DNA from 2 places in the Streptomyces sp. NPDC002573 genome. Region 2 is predicted to be linked to the other one. Evidence: riboswitches for the same ligand, from Rfam matches in the RefSeq annotation. Region 2 holds a riboswitch; the other holds the start of a gene.
The links. Region 2 has a riboswitch for guanidine ahead of ACFYX0_RS27595 (MBL fold metallo-hydrolase). Riboswitches for the same ligand answer to the same signal wherever they lie in the genome.

Region 1: another riboswitch for guanidine. It lies ahead of ACFYX0_RS11635 (DMT family transporter); the one in region 2 lies ahead of ACFYX0_RS27595 (MBL fold metallo-hydrolase).

The regions. Positions count from the first base shown of each region.
Region 1 covers NZ_JBIARC010000009.1:51,271-58,635, forward strand. The annotation lists gene ACFYX0_RS11615 (ATP-binding cassette domain-containing protein) at 1-50, opposite strand, end outside; gene ACFYX0_RS11620 (ABC transporter permease) at 58-1,059, opposite strand; gene ACFYX0_RS11625 (ABC-2 family transporter protein) at 1,052-1,852, opposite strand; gene ACFYX0_RS11630 (transglycosylase domain-containing protein) at 2,547-4,958, shown strand; gene ACFYX0_RS11635 (DMT family transporter) at 5,003-5,323, opposite strand; guanidine-III (ykkC-III) riboswitch at 5,357-5,414, opposite strand; gene ACFYX0_RS11640 (co-chaperone GroES) at 5,536-5,838, opposite strand; gene ACFYX0_RS11645 (DUF3618 domain-containing protein) at 5,921-6,259, opposite strand; gene bcp (thioredoxin-dependent thiol peroxidase) at 6,425-6,892, shown strand; gene ACFYX0_RS11655 (HNH endonuclease) at 7,079-7,365, shown strand, end outside.
Region 2 covers NZ_JBIARC010000032.1:102,937-110,301, reverse strand. The annotation lists gene ACFYX0_RS27620 (SMI1/KNR4 family protein) at 1-307, opposite strand, end outside; gene ACFYX0_RS27615 (helix-turn-helix domain-containing protein) at 645-1,136, opposite strand; gene ACFYX0_RS27610 (SDR family oxidoreductase) at 1,245-1,943, shown strand; partial or broken gene ACFYX0_RS27605 (SMP-30/gluconolactonase/LRE family protein) at 2,085-2,645, shown strand; partial or broken gene ACFYX0_RS27600 (sugar kinase) at 2,642-3,636, shown strand; gene ACFYX0_RS27595 (MBL fold metallo-hydrolase) at 3,673-4,545, opposite strand; guanidine-III (ykkC-III) riboswitch at 4,558-4,627, opposite strand; gene ACFYX0_RS27590 (ATP-binding protein) at 4,725-5,867, shown strand; gene ACFYX0_RS27585 (APC family permease) at 6,085-7,365, shown strand, end outside.

The DNA of each region.
Region 1 (7,365 bases), on a different contig from region 2:
GCGCCGTCGTCCCGCACCGAGCCGCCGTCCCCCATCAGGCCACCGTCCATGACTTCCTCAGCTCCCCGTGCTCCGGTACGAACGCAGTCCCGCGCGCCAGGCCAGCCCCGCCGCCGCGCAGCAGCCCGCCGCCACCAGCGGCGGGGTGAACGCGACCCAGGCCGGCAGGTCGAGCGGATAGGGCCGCCCCAGCACGTACAGCGCGGGCAGCCAGTTGACGAAGGCGAGCGGCAGTACGAAGGTCACGCCGCGCACCAGTTCCTTCGCGAAGACGGTGGGCGGGTACTGCAGCAGCGTCTGACCGCCGTAGGTGAAGGAGTTCTGCACCTCGGAGGCGTCCTGCGCGACGAACTGGAAGGCCGCGCCCGCCACGAACAGCGCGCAGAAGATCAGGCCGCCGCTGAGCAGCGCGAGCGGGATCATCGCCACCTTGAGCGGGGTCCAGGCCACGTCGAGCACGGAGAGCGCGTACCCGAGGACGCATGCTCCCTGAGTGACGCGGCCGAGCCGGCGCAGCCCGAAGCGGTCCGCGGCGACCTGCGCCAGCACGGGCGCGGGGCGCACCAGCAGGGTGTCCAGCGTGCCGTCGCGCACCCGCCGCCCCAGCCGGTCCATGGAGCCGATCGCGAGGTCCGCGAACCCGAACGCGGTCGACGCCAGCCCGTACAGGAAGGCGACCTCGGGCAGCCGGTAGCCGCCGAGGACGTCGACCCGCGAGAACATCAGCAGGATCGCGACGAAGTCCAGCGCGGTGGCCACGAGGTTGCCGAGCGTGGTCATCACGAACGAGGCCCGGTAGGCCATCGTGGAGCGGATCCACATCGCGGTGATCAGCCGGTAGGCACGCAGGCCCTCGCGCACCCGCCCGTACGTCCTCCCGCCCGGCCGGAGCGGCCACCGGTCCTGGTCCCGAGGGGCCTCGTGGGCGGAGGCGCCCGCGTCGACGTCCGCTCCCGCCTCCGCGTCCGCGTCCACGCCCTCGTACGTCTGCCCGCGCAGATCCCCGTACGACCGCCCGTGCGGCCGCCCGCGCGTCTCCTCGTACGTCTCCTCAGCCACCCTGCACCACCACCCGGCGCGTCGCCGCGGACTGGAGCATCCGCCCGGCCGTCAGCAGCACCGCGGCCCAGGCGAGCTGACGGGCGTAGACCGCCACCGGGTCCGCCGTGCCCAGCAGGACGTCCGTCGGCGCCTGGATCAGCGACGCCCAGGGCAGGGCGCGCACGATCTCGCCGAGCACCCCCGGGAAGACGTTCAGCGGCAGCAGCATCCCCGAGCAGAACATGGCGACGATCCAGGAGATCTGCGCCACACCCGCCCCGTCCATCAGCCAGAACGCGCTGAGCGCGACCAGGTAGCGGATCGCGAAGCTGACCACCGTGCCCAGCAGGACGGCGGTCAGGAAGGCCACCCAGACCAGTGGACTGCCGGGCAGGGCGAGCGGGAAGAGGAGCGCGCCGGCCGCCATGGGGATCGCCCCCCGCGCCAGCAGATGGAACAGGGCCCGGCCCAGATCCCCCGCCAGCCACCACAGCTGGAGGTCGGCGGGCCGGTACAGGTCGATCGCGATGTCGCCGGTGCGGATGCGCTCGATCAGTTCGTCCTCGAAGCCGCCGCCCATCACCGAGACGGTCATCAGCAGCGCCTGCCCGGTCCATACGTACGTCAACGCCTGGGCCTCGTCGTACCCCCCGAGGTGGGGCCGTTCGTGCCACAGGGCCAGGTAGGTGTATGCCAAGATCAATCCGAAGACTGTGTTGGTGAACACCCCCGCCGCGGTCGCGGTCCGATAGGTCGCGTACCGCCGGAAACCACCGGCGGCGACAGCGGCGTACAACCGCCCTGTCCCCACGGGAAACCTCCTTCGACGCGTTCCGGGGCGAAGCGCAGGAGCCTAGCGCGCGGACGAGGTGGCGTACCACACGTTTTTCCGCTGCGGCAGGTCCGTCGTACCGGGAACGGAACGGTTGGTGCGACAGTCTTCATCAGGGGGCGCACATGGCGTATGAGGGCGTACGGGAACGTACGACGCGAAACGGGAGTCCGGCACCACGATGAGCGACGAGCCGCAGCCGCAGCAGAGCAGCAAGGGCGGGGCGCCCACAGAACCGCCACCGCCCGCGGCCTTGGACCCACAGCCCGCGGTCCCGAAACCGCAACCCGCGGCCACGGAGCCGGAGCCTGCGGCCACGGAGCCGGAGCCTGCGGCCACTGATCCGCAGCCCGCGGACCCGAAGCCGCAACCCGCGGTCACGGACCCGCAGCCGACGGTTCCGAAACCGCGGCCCGCGGACACGGACCCGCACACCGTGACCCTGAAGGCGCAGTCCGCGGCCGCCGACCCGCAGACCATGACGCTGAAGGCGCAGCCCGCGGACACCGACCCGCAGACCATGGCCCTGAAGGCGCTGCCCCCGGCCGCCGATCCGCACACCATGACCCTGAAGGCACTGCCCCCGGCCGCGGCCCCCCAGCCCACGGCCCCGAAACCGCAACCCACGGTCCCGAGACCGCGCCCCGCCGCCGTGGCCCCGCAGTCCGCCGCCATGGCCGCGCAGCCCGCCGCCATAGACCCGCAGTCCGCGGTCCCGAGCGCGCAGGCCGGGTCCGGCGGGCAGGGGAAGCGGCCGAGGCGTACGGGATGGCGTCGGCTGTTCCCCACCTGGCGGATGGTGCTCGGCACCTTCGTGGTCGGGGTCCTGCTGCTCATCGGCCTGTTCGCGCTGGGCTACTCCATGGTCAAGATCCCGCCGGCCAACGCGCTCGCGACCAAGCAGAGCAACGTCTACCTGTACGCGGACGGCACCGAGATCGCCCGCGACGGCAAGGTCAACCGCGAGAGCGTCGGCCTCGCCCAGATCTCCAAGGACGCCCAGCACGCCGTGCTCGCCGCCGAGGACCGCGACTTCTACACCGAGTCCGCCGTAGACCCCAAGGCGATGGTCCGCGCCGGCTGGAACACCGCCACCGGCAAGGGCAAGCAGTCCGGCTCCACGATCACCCAGCAGTACGTCAAGAACTACTACCTGGGCCAGGAACAGACCGTCACCCGCAAGGTGAAGGAGTTCTTCATCTCGATCAAGCTGGATCGCGAGAAGAGCAAGAACGACATCCTCGAGGGCTACCTCAACACCAGCTTCTTCGGCCGCAACGCCTACGGCATCCAGGCCGCCGCCCGCGCCTACTACGGCGTCGACGCCATGTCCCTCGACCCGGCCAAGGGCGCCTACCTCGCCGCGCTGCTCAACGCGCCCAGCGAGTACGACGTCGTCGCGCACCCGGAGAACAAGGGCGCGGCCGAGGCCCGCTGGAACTACGTCCTCGACGGCATGGTCAAGAAGGGCTGGCTCAGCAGCTCCCAGCGCGCCGGCATGAAGTTCCCCATGCCCAAGGAGGCCAACGCCTCCACCGGCCTGTCCGGCCAGCGCGGCTACCTCCTCGACGCGATCAAGGACTATCTGCAGGAGAACAAGATCGTCGACGCGGACCAGCTCGCCGCCGGCGGCTACCGCATCACCACCACCCTGCAGAAGAGCAAGCAGGACGCCTTCGTCAACGCGGTGAACGACCAGGTGATGTCCAAGCTGGACAAGAAGAACCGCAAGGTCGACAACTACGTCCGCGCTGGCGGCGCGGCCGTCGATCCGCGCACCGGCAAGATCCTCGCCATGTACGGCGGCATCGACTACGTGAAGCAGTACACGAACAACGCCACGCGCGGCGACTTCCAGGTGGGCTCCACCTTCAAGCCGTTCGTGTTCACGTCCGCCGTGGAGAACAACTCCCGGACCCAGGACGGCCGTCCCATCACCCCGAACACGATCTACGACGGCACCAACAAGCGTCCGGTCCAGGGCTGGTCCGGCGGCGTGTACGCCCCCGAGAACGAGGACAGCCACTCATACGGCGACATCACCGTGCGCGACGCCACCGACAAGTCGGTCAACGCGGTGTACGCGCAGATGGCCGTGGACGTCGGCCCGGCCAGGATCAAGCAGACCGCGGTCGACCTCGGCATCCCGTCCGGCACCAAGGACCTCAACCCCTACCCGTCCATCGCGCTGGGCACGGCCACCGCGAGCGTCCTGGACATGGCGGAGGCCTACGCGACGCTCGCCAACCACGGCGAGCGCAGCACGTACACCCTGGTCGACAAGATCACGAAGGACGGCGACGACGTCGGCGGGCTGCCCGAGCAGAAGACCGAGCAGGCCGTCAGCCGCGAGGCCGCCGACACCACCACCTCGGTCCTGCAGAGCGTCGTCCAGAACGGCACGGCGACCAGCGCCCTGGCCGCGGGCCGCCCGGCCGCCGGCAAGACCGGCACCGCGGAGGAGGACACGGCGGCCTGGTTCGCGGGCTACACCCCCGACCTCGCCACGGTGGTCTCCGTGATGGGCCAGGACCCCGTGACGGCTGCCCACAAGCCGCTGTACGGCGCGATGGGCCTGGACCGTATCAACGGCGGCGGCGCGCCCGCGCAGATCTGGGCGCAGTTCACCAAGGAAGCGCTGCAGGGCAAGCCGACCAAGGACTTCGACCTCCAGCTCCAGGCCGGCGCCGACCAGACCCTGGAGCCCTCCACGAGCCCCTCGGACCAGCCCACCGGCACCACCGGCACCCAGGACAACGGCGGCACGACCGGCGACCAGGGCACCCAGGGGCAGGACCAGGGCCAGGCCCAGGGCCAGAGCGACGGCGGCACCACCAGCAGCGGCGGCCCGACCGACCCCGGCGGCACCACAGGAACCGGCGGAGCCCCGGGGACCGGCGGAACCGGCACGGGCGGCGGCACGGACACCGGTGGCGCCACCGGGGCCGGCGGAACGACGGGCACGGGCGGAACCACGGGCGCGGGCGGCACGACCGGCGACGCGGGCACGACCGGGACCGGCGGGACGACCGGCGACGGCGGACCGACCGGGCCGGGCGGACCGGCGGGCGGCGTGGGGTTCTGACCGGGACGGCCGGGCGGTCGTGACCGCCCGGCCGACGCACCGGGTCAGTGACCCGAGGTCGCCTTCAGCCCCACCACGGCCACCAGCAGCAGCGCCACGAAGAAGATCCGCGCGGCGGTCGTGGGCTCACCGAGCACGGTCATGCCCAGCACCGCCGCGCCGGCCGCACCGATGCCCACCCAGACTCCGTACGCCGTACCGATGGGCAGGGACCGCGCGGCGTACGACAGCAGAAGCATGCTGGCGACGATGCCCGCGCCGGTGCCCAGGCTCGGCCAGAGACGGGTGAATCCGTCGGTGTACTTCATGCCGACCGACCAGCCGACCTCGAGCAGGCCGGCGAGGACGAGCAGGACCCACGCCATGGGGGCACCTCCGTGTTTCGGTGATCAACAGGGGGTGCGTCGTCTTTGCGTCCCGGTACGGCGCGTCTCGTCGGGTCCCTCGCGGGTCCGCCCAACATAGCAAAGGACAGGCAAAAGAGGCTGGTGACAACGGTCACCAGCCCCTTTTCGCGCGGATCGCGCCGATCGCGCGAGCTCGGCGGGCCCGCGGAGACGCGCGGGCCCGGGTGGCCCTACAGGTAGAGCCCCGTGGAGTCCTCCGACCCCTCGAAGCGGTCCGCGGCCACGGCGTGCAGATCGCGTTCGCGCATCAGCACGTACGCGGTCCCGCGCACCTCGACCTCGGCCCGGTCCTCCGGGTCGTACAGGACCCGGTCGCCCGGCTCCACGGTCCGTACGTTCTGTCCGACCGCGACGACCTCGGCCCAGGCGAGGCGCCGGCCGACGGCCGCCGTCGCGGGGATCAGGATGCCGCCGCCGGAGCGGCGCTCGCCCTCGGCGGTGTCCTGCCGCACCAGCACGCGGTCGTGCAGCATCCGGATGGGCAGCTTGTCGTGGTGGTTCTTCTCGCTCACGCCCCGAACCTACCTGTCTCCGACGGCTTCGTGCGCGGCCGGGTCAGCCCTTGCGCCGCCGGGAACCGAGGGCCAGCAGGCCCACGACCCCGACCACGACCAGCGCCACGGGCACGATGCGCTCCAGGCGCGGCGCGCCGTCCTCCGTGACCATCTGGCTCTTCACCTCGCCGACGACCCGGTTGGCGCGGACGTACGCACGGCCGAGCGTGTTGTCGACATGGGAGACGACCTTGGCCTTGGCGTCCCCGACGATCGTCTTCGGGTGCACCCGGACGCCGATCTCGTCGAGCGTCTCGGCCAGCGTTTCGCGGCGGCGCTTGATGTCCGCCTCGATCTCCGCCGGAGTTCTGGTGTCCGGTGTGCTCGACGTGTCCGCCACCGCGTTTCCTCCGTGGTCGTTTGCGACGTGTTCCGTGCAATTCCTGCGTCTGTGGTCGACAGTCTGTCAGTTCCTCGCCGAACGCACCCATCGGCACCCCTCTGGAGCCGCCGGACGCGGATTAGGCTCGTCGGGTAACCGCCCCCTGCCTGTGAGGTAACGACGATGAGCGAGCGACTGCAGCCCGGCGACACCGCCCCCGCCTTCACCCTGCCGGACGCCGACGGCAACGAGGTCTCCCTGGCCGGTCACAAGGGCCGCAAGGTCATCGTGTACTTCTACCCCGCCGCGCTCACCCCAGGCTGCACCAAGCAGGCGTGCGACTTCACGGACAACCTGGAGCTGCTGGCGGGCGCCGGCTACGACGTCATCGGCATCTCGCCCGACAAGCCGGAGAAGCTCGCGAAGTTCCGTGAGAAGGAGGACCTGAAGGTCACCCTGCTCGCCGACCCGGACAAGAAGGTGCTGGAGGCCTACGGCGCGTTCGGCGAGAAGAAGCTGTACGGCAAGACGGTCGTCGGCGTCATCCGCTCAACGGTGATCGTGGACGAGGAGGGCAAGGTCGAGCGCGCCCTGTACAACGTCAAGGCGACGGGCCACGTAGCGAAGATCATCAAGGACCTGGGCGTCTAGGACCCCAGGGGGACCAGGAGTCCAAGGACTCCGGGGACCAGGAGTCCAAGGACCCCACCTCCCCCGAGCGGCCCGCACCGACCCTCCCGGTACGGGCCGTTCCGCATACCGGGCGCGACTGTCCGACAAACGGTTCGTCACTCCGTACGAGACCGCGACCAGGCGGCCGGAAGCGGAGGGAACGTCATGGCCACCGACGCCGCAGCCGCCTCCGCCCGGAGTGTGCGCGGGGCGGCCGAGATCCTCGGAGTCCCCGACGACGGCCGTTCGCGTGCCGCCTTGGGACGGATGTTCCGGGAACGGAGCATCGACACGTCCCACTTCCGCGGCTTCCGCCCGGCGATTCCCGAGAACGCGCTGCGCACAGCCGTGGCCGAGGCCACGAGCTACGCCGGCGTCATGCGCACACTGGAGCTCGAGGTGAACGACACGAACCACCGCCGGGTCCGCCGCGGCGCCGCCCAACTCGGGCT
Region 2 (7,365 bases):
TCGTGAGTGGCACCGTGTGGCGCGGGGGATGCGGAGGTTCCGGCTCGGCCGGCCCGAACGCGCGCGCGAGCTGGAGGAGGGACTCCTCGTCGCTGTACCACCGGCCGGTGTCGGTGAGGGACAGGACTCTGCTGCTGGGGCCGAATCCGCCGTCGGCGACTTCGAGATACAGGCGCCGCAGCAGGGTGGGCATGGGCCACCCGATGATGGCCTCCAGCTCCGCGACTGCCTCCGCGGGTGCTGGGGGAGGCAGTTCGCGCTCCTGGGCGAAGGCCCGAACGCGGTCGATGAGTTCGTCCTCGCTCACCGCCTGATCATCGAGGCGGCGACTTCGCCCTGTCCACTGGGCGACCCCGGCGGTCGGCCTGCAACGGGCCTGTTGCCGGGCCCGGTTGCCTCATACCACCCGACCGTGTCGGCCGCTCACCGCCGGGTTCGTTCGTACCCACCAGGCTCAGCCGTAACCACCGGACTCAGCCATGGTCGCCGGACTCGGCCCTGGCCGCCAAGTTCAGTCGCAGTCGCAGGGCTCGGCCGTAGTCGCCGGACTCGGCCGTGGTCGCCAGCCTCAGTCGTGGTCGCCGGACTCGGCCCTAGCCGCCAAGTTCAGTCGCAGTCGCAGGGCTCGGCCGTAGTCGCCGGACTCAGTCGCTGTCCGGGCTCGTGTGGATCAGGCCCGGCCCGCGGTCCACGACCGTGTCCCCGTACGTGATGTCGTGGCCGTTCTCGCACTGGAGAACCGCGTGGACCGGTGCGCCGCACTCGTCGTGGCGTACGACCACCGAGGGCCCCTTTTCGCTCGCGGCCCAGGTGTCGCCCCACTGCCGCAGTGCCATGAGCACGGGCAGGAAGTCGCGGCCCTTCTCCGTCATCTGGTAGGCGTAGCGGGTCCGCTGGCCGGGCTCCCGGTAGGGGACGCGTTCCAGCAGTCCCGCGGCGGTCAGTTCCTTCAGGCGCGCGGAGGTGGCGGGCTCGCCGATGCCCACGCGCTTGGCGAAGTCGTCGAAGCGGCGAGTGCCGAAGAACGCCTCGCGCATGATCAGCAGCGCCGACTTGGTGCCGACGATCTCCAGGGCGCGGGCGATGGAGCAGTTGGTCGTGGACCAGGCGTCGCGTTCCGTCAGCAGATCAGTCATGCCCTAACACTAACCTGACTTGCTTCATGCGTAGCCAGGCGGTAGCGTCCCAGCTGACTTTTCAAAACATTAGCCAGCTTCGGGGTGCTCCCCCCGGCAGGAGGAATCATGGACATCAGCACAGCCACCGCCCTGGTCACCGGTGCCAACCGCGGACTCGGCAGGAGGATCGCCCAGGAGCTGGCCGCCCGTGGCGCCACCGTGTACGCCGCCGCCCGGAAGCCGGAGACGATCGACCTGCCCGGTGTGAAGGCGATCCGGCTGGACATCACCGACCCCGACTCCGTGGCCGCGGCGGCCCAGGAGGCCGGTGACGTCAATCTGCTGGTCAACAACGCCGGCACCTCGACCGGATCTGATCTGCTGACGGGCAGCTGGGACGACGTCCGCCTCGAGGTGGAGACCCACTACCTGGGCACCCTGCGCATGATCAGGGAATTCGCTCCGGTCATCGAGGCCCGCGGTGGCGGCTCGATCCTCAACATCCTGTCCGTCCTGTCGTGGATCAGCTATCCCGCCGTGGGCCCGTACGCCGCCGCCAAGTCCGCGGAGTGGAGCATGACGAACGCCCTGCGCCAGGAGCTCGCCCCGAAGGGCATCAGGGTCGCCGGACTCCACGTCGGCTACATGGACACCGACATGGCCGCCCATGTGACGACGCCGAAGAGCGACCCCGCGGACGTCGCCCGCGCGGCCGTGGACGGCATCGCCGCCGATGCGTACGAGATCGTCGTCGACGAGGTCAGCCGCAAGGTCCAGGGAGGCTTCCCCGGCGGAATCACGGCTCTGTACCCGCAGCTCGGCTGAGAAGGGGAGTCCGTGCCGGCCACTCCTCCGTCCGCCACGCCGTCGCGCCCGGGCCCGCCCGGGCCCGCCCGGGCGCGACGGCGGCGAACCCAGCGCAGACCCGATCTCCCCGCACCCGCCCCTCCCGGCTCGCCCCGGCCGTCACGCTTGATAGCGTTCGCGACCCCCAACTTCCTGATCCAGGAACAGAGTCGGGGCATCCACTTCAACAAGGACGCCGATCTGCTGTCCTATGTGATCGGCCCCGAGCCGTTCCGCTTCGTCGACGGACACGCACAGCGCGGCGAGATACGCGGCCTCGGCATCACCGTCGACGAGGACGCCGTACGCGCCGCGGACCGCACCGGCGACGCCTGGCGCAATCCGGTGTGGCGGCACGACGACGGCAGCCCCGACGGTATGGCGGTCGACGTCGAGGGCGCGCTGTGGGTCGCCGTGTGGGGCACGGCGACCGTGCGCCGCTACCGGCCGGACGGCACGCTCGACCGTATGCTGCACCTCCCTGCGGCCCGGCCGGCCGGAGTGTGCCTCCAGGGCAGCACGCTCCACATCACCTCGGCCCGCGTGGGCCTGGCCGCACCCGGCCCGTCAGACGGCGGGGTCTTCGGGGTTCCGGTCGACGTACCGGGCCCGCCCACGCCCGCGTTCCGGCCCGATCCGGCCTGGCGCCTGCCCGCGCCGGTCGCGCAGGAGCCCGTATGACGTCCCCATGGTGTCCGCGGGCCGGACGGGTCGTCTTCGTCGGCGAGACCATGGCGGCCCTGACTCCCGACCCGCCCCGGCCGCTGGCCGACGCCGGGACCCTGCGCCTGTCCGTGGCGGGAGTGGAGTCGAACGTGGCGATGTGCCTCGCCGATCACGAGATCCCCTTCAGTTGGCTCTCGGCCCTGGGGGACGATTCTCTGGGGCACCGCGTGCGCACCACCGTCGCCGACGCCGGGGTCGATGTCTCCCAGGTCCGCACCGATCCCCACCGTCCCACCGGCCTCCTGGTGAAGGACCCGGGTCCAGGCGGACACGCGTCCACTACTACCGACGCGGCTCGGCCGCCTCGGCGCTGGGCCCCGGGCTGCTGGACCAGGAGCCGGTGACCACGGCCGCGCTCCTGCACCTCACGGGCATCACTCCCGCGTTGTCCGCCTCCTGCCGGAGCCTGGTGACACAGGCCCTGGCCGTCCCGGCGGACGAGCGGCCGTACGCGGTCAGCTTCGACGTCAACCACCGTGCCGCCCTGTGGCCGGACGGCACGGCCGCGTCCGTGCTGCGTGAGTTGGCCGATCGGGGGGACGTCGTCTTCGTCGGCCTCGACGAGGCCCAGGGCCTGTGGGGCGCCGACGTGACGGTCCCTGGCATACGGGAGTTGCTCCCGCATCCCCGGATCGTCGTCGTCAAGGACGGCGCCCGCGCCGCGACGGCCCTCACCGCCGAAGGGATGTGCACGGTCCCCGCTCTGCGCACGACGGTGGTCGAGCCGGTCGGCGCCGGCGACGCCTTCGCGGCCGGGTTCCTGGCGGGGCTGCTCCGGGGAACGACCACCGTGCGCGCGCTGCGACTGGGACACATCACGGCCGTCAGCGCCCTCCAAGTGACCGGAGACCACGGTCCGTTGCCCGACCCGGCCGAGATCGAACGCCTCCTCGCCCTCTCAGCCGGTGCGTGGGAGCGGCTCAATGAGCTCCGGGCGGACGCGTGAACGTCATCCGGTGCTCGGCACGCCCGCGGACCGGGTTCACGGGCACAGGATGAAGTCGGGAAAGGCACGTCGAGCGGGCCGGTCACCGACCTCCGCGAGCGCCGCGCGGATCTCACGCAGATGGCGGGTGGTCATCTGCAGCGGGGGCTCGTCGGGCTGGTAGGTGGTACGGATCGGGTAGTCCACGCCCGGTTCACGGGTCATCTCGATATGGCAGCCGAGCACATGGGTGACCGGCCGTCCGTCGCTGAACTCGATCAGGCGGTCGATGGTCCGGGTGAAGGCGACCCAGTCCTGGATGTAGAGCCTGCCGGGGTAGACCGTGTCGCCCGTGAGCAGGAACCCGGTCCACGGGTCGTAGAAGGTGACCGCCGCGTCGTGATGACCCGGGGTGGCCAGACACTCCAGCACCCGGCCGCCCAGATCGATCCGCGCCACGGCGCCGGGGTCCTCGGTGAACCCGAAGTACTCCCAGGCGGTGGACCGGTCCGCAGCCACCACCGTGGTGGCGGGACGGTCGGCGAACTGGGCGTCGCCCGCGACGTGGTCGCCGTGTGGGTGGGTGTGCAGGACCAGCAGGCCGTACCCGTCCCGGGGGTTCCGGGTGAGCCACTCCGCGACGAGTTCGTCGACGGTCCGGCGCAAGGGGAAGTACTCCGCGGAGGCGGTGGCACCGGTGTCGATCAACACCGCCCGATCATTGCCGAACAGCAGAAACAGGAAAGGCGCTTCATAGTTGATCGCCATGTTCTGCCGCAGGATGAACGTGTGCTCGTCGTAGCCGTGGACCTGGATGTCCGGGTCCGCGTTGTGCTTGGCCGACGGCGAACCATGGATCCACGGGACGTCGAGCGCACGCGGCTCGGGAACCCCTGCGGCGAAATCGACCCACGACGTGCCCGTATCCATGACGACTCCTTCGGTGCGTCGTCTTGGCAGGCCGGGTACGGCGCACATCTCGTCCGGGGCAGGCACGGTTACGAGCCGCCGCGGCGAAGCTACCACGAGGCCGACCGACTGATCATGACAATGACAGGCGGCCGGGTCGGCGCCGCGTCGGCGCACGGCAGACGGCGCTTGTCGGCCAGGTGCTCGTACGAGTCCAGGCCGGTGGGGTGAATCCGCTGGACACCAAGATCCAGGCGGGCAAGGCCGCTCATGCGCAGAGCCGGCTGCCCGCGGTGCTCGGCCTGGACCTCGCCGGCGAGACCACGCTGGAGGCGCTGCTGGAGAGGGTCCGCGAGACCTTCGGCATGGAGTCGGTTGCGCTGCTGGAGCGCACCGGCGAGACTGCGCCCTGGACCTGCGCCGGCAGTGTGGGACCCGAGCCCGCGGGCGTCCCGGAGGACGCGGACGTCGACGTACCGGTCGGCGACCACATGGCGCTGTCCCTGCGCGGCCGGGTGCTGCCGGCCTCCGACCGGCGGGTGCTGGCCGCGTTCGCCGCGCAGGCCGCCGTCGTCCTGCACCGCCAGCGCCTGCAGCACGAGGCGGACCAGGCCAAGGAACTGGCCGAGGGCAACCGCATAAGGACCGCGCTGCTCGCCGCCGTCAGCCACGACCTGCGCACCCCGCTCGCCGGCATCAATGCCTCGGCGACCTCGCTGCGCTCCGACGACGTCGAGTGGTCCGAGGAGGACCGGGCGGAGCTGCTGGCCGCGATCGAGGAGGGCGCCGACCGCCTCGACCACCTCGTCGGCAACCTGCTGGACATGTCCCGTCTCCAGACCGGCACCGTCACCCCGATCATCCGGGAGACCGACCTCGACGAGGTCGTGCCCATGGCGCTCGGCGGGGTCCCCGAGGACAGTGTGGAACTGGACATCCCCGAAACCCTGCCCATGGTCTACGTCGACCGGGGCCTGCTGGAGCGGGCCGTCGCCAACGTCGTCGAGAACGCCGTCAAGTACAGCCCGCCGGGGGAGAGCGTCCTGGTGTCGGCGAGCGCCCTCGCCGACCGGGTGGAGGTGCGGGTCATCGACCGGGGCCCCGGGGTCCCGGACGAGGCCAAGGACCAGATCTTCGAACCCTTCCAGCGGTACGGCGACTCGCCTCGCGGTGTCGGCGTGGGCCTCGGTCTGGCGGTCGCACGCGGGTTCGCCGAGGCCGTGGGTGGCACGCTGCATGCCGAGGACACGCCCGGCGGCGGCCTGACCATGGTGCTCACCGTTCCGACCTCACCGGAGGGGCGGCCGGAGTGGCCGAACGTGTCGGCGGCGGCGATGTCCTGAGGACCAGGCGTCGGGCGACACGTCTGACGCTCCGTTCCCTGCCCTCCCAGCCGACGTGACCGGCCTGCTCCCTCCCGGCTCCCCGGCGGAAGCAGGCCGGTCCTCCCGTATCCACACCGACCGACCCGCCCGGGCCGCACTGGGAAGCGGACGCCCGCCCCACGGCGGAGACTGACTGCGACCGTTCGACTGTCCGACCGGCCCTGACGAGGTCCCGATGGCGTATGGCCTGGCACGACGTGAGCTGAGACCGAGGGTCCCGCTGCGTCCCGGCGAGGGCGAGAAACACCACCTCACCAGCCTGGAAGGGCTGGCCGCGCTGTCACTGGACGCGCTCAGCTCGGTGGCGTACGGCCCCGAGGCGATCGTGCTGGCGCTCGTGGCCGCGGGCACCGGGGCGCTGAGCGCGACCCTGCCCATCACGCTGGCGATCACCTTTCTGCTCGCGGCACTGGTCATCTCGTACGGCCAGGTCATCGCCGTACACCCGGACGGCGGAGGCGCCTACGCCGTCTCGAAGGCCGAACTGGGCCCGACCTCCAGCCTGCTCGCCGCCGCCAGCCTGGTCGTCGACTACGTGCTCACCGTGGCCGTCAGCCTGGCCGCCGGCGGCGACGCGCTGGCCTCCGCGTTCCCCGCCCTCGCCCATGACAAGCTGCTCATCTGCCTGATGGGCCTCGCTCTGCTGACGGGTGTGAACCTCCGCGGCGTCACCGAGAGCGCCCGGGTGCTGATGCTGCCCACCGTGCTGTTCATCGTGGCCATCCTCGGAGTCGTCGTCCTCGGCCTGCTCCGCCCACATCCCGCGGCCGTCGTCGGCATGGCCCAGTCCTTCCCGGCGCACGAGACGCTGGGTCTGCTGCTCATCCTCAAGGCGTTCTCCTCCGGCTGCTCGGCCCTGACCGGCGTGGAGGCCATCGCCAACGCCGTACCGACCTTCCGTACCCCCAGGTTCAAGCGCGCCCAGCGCACCGAACTCATGCTCGGTGCGCTGCTGGGGATCATGCTGGTCGGCCTGGCCGTGCTGATCCGCCGCGACCATGTGGCCCCGCGCGGCGGCGTCACCGTACTGGCACAGCTCACCGCAGGCGCCTACGGCACCGGCTGGGCCTACTACGCCACCAACATCATCGTCACCCTGGTGCTGCTTCTCGCCGCCAACACCAGCTTCGGCGGACTGCCGGTGCTGATGAGCCTGCTCGCCCGCGACCACCGGCTGCCCCACCTGTTCGGACTGCGCGCCGAACGCCCCGTCTATCGCTACGGCGTCGTCGCCCTCGCCCTGATGGCCGCCCTGCTGCTCATCGCGGTCAACGCCGACACCCACCGGCTGATCCCCCTCTTCGCCATCGGCGTCTTCATCGGCTTCACCCTCAGCCAACTCGGCCTAGTCAGGCACTGGGCCAGGCAGAAGCCCGAGGGATGGAAGCGGCGCGCGCTGATCAACGGCACCGGGGCACTGCTGACGACCCTGGCCGGCGTCATCCTCCTCACCACG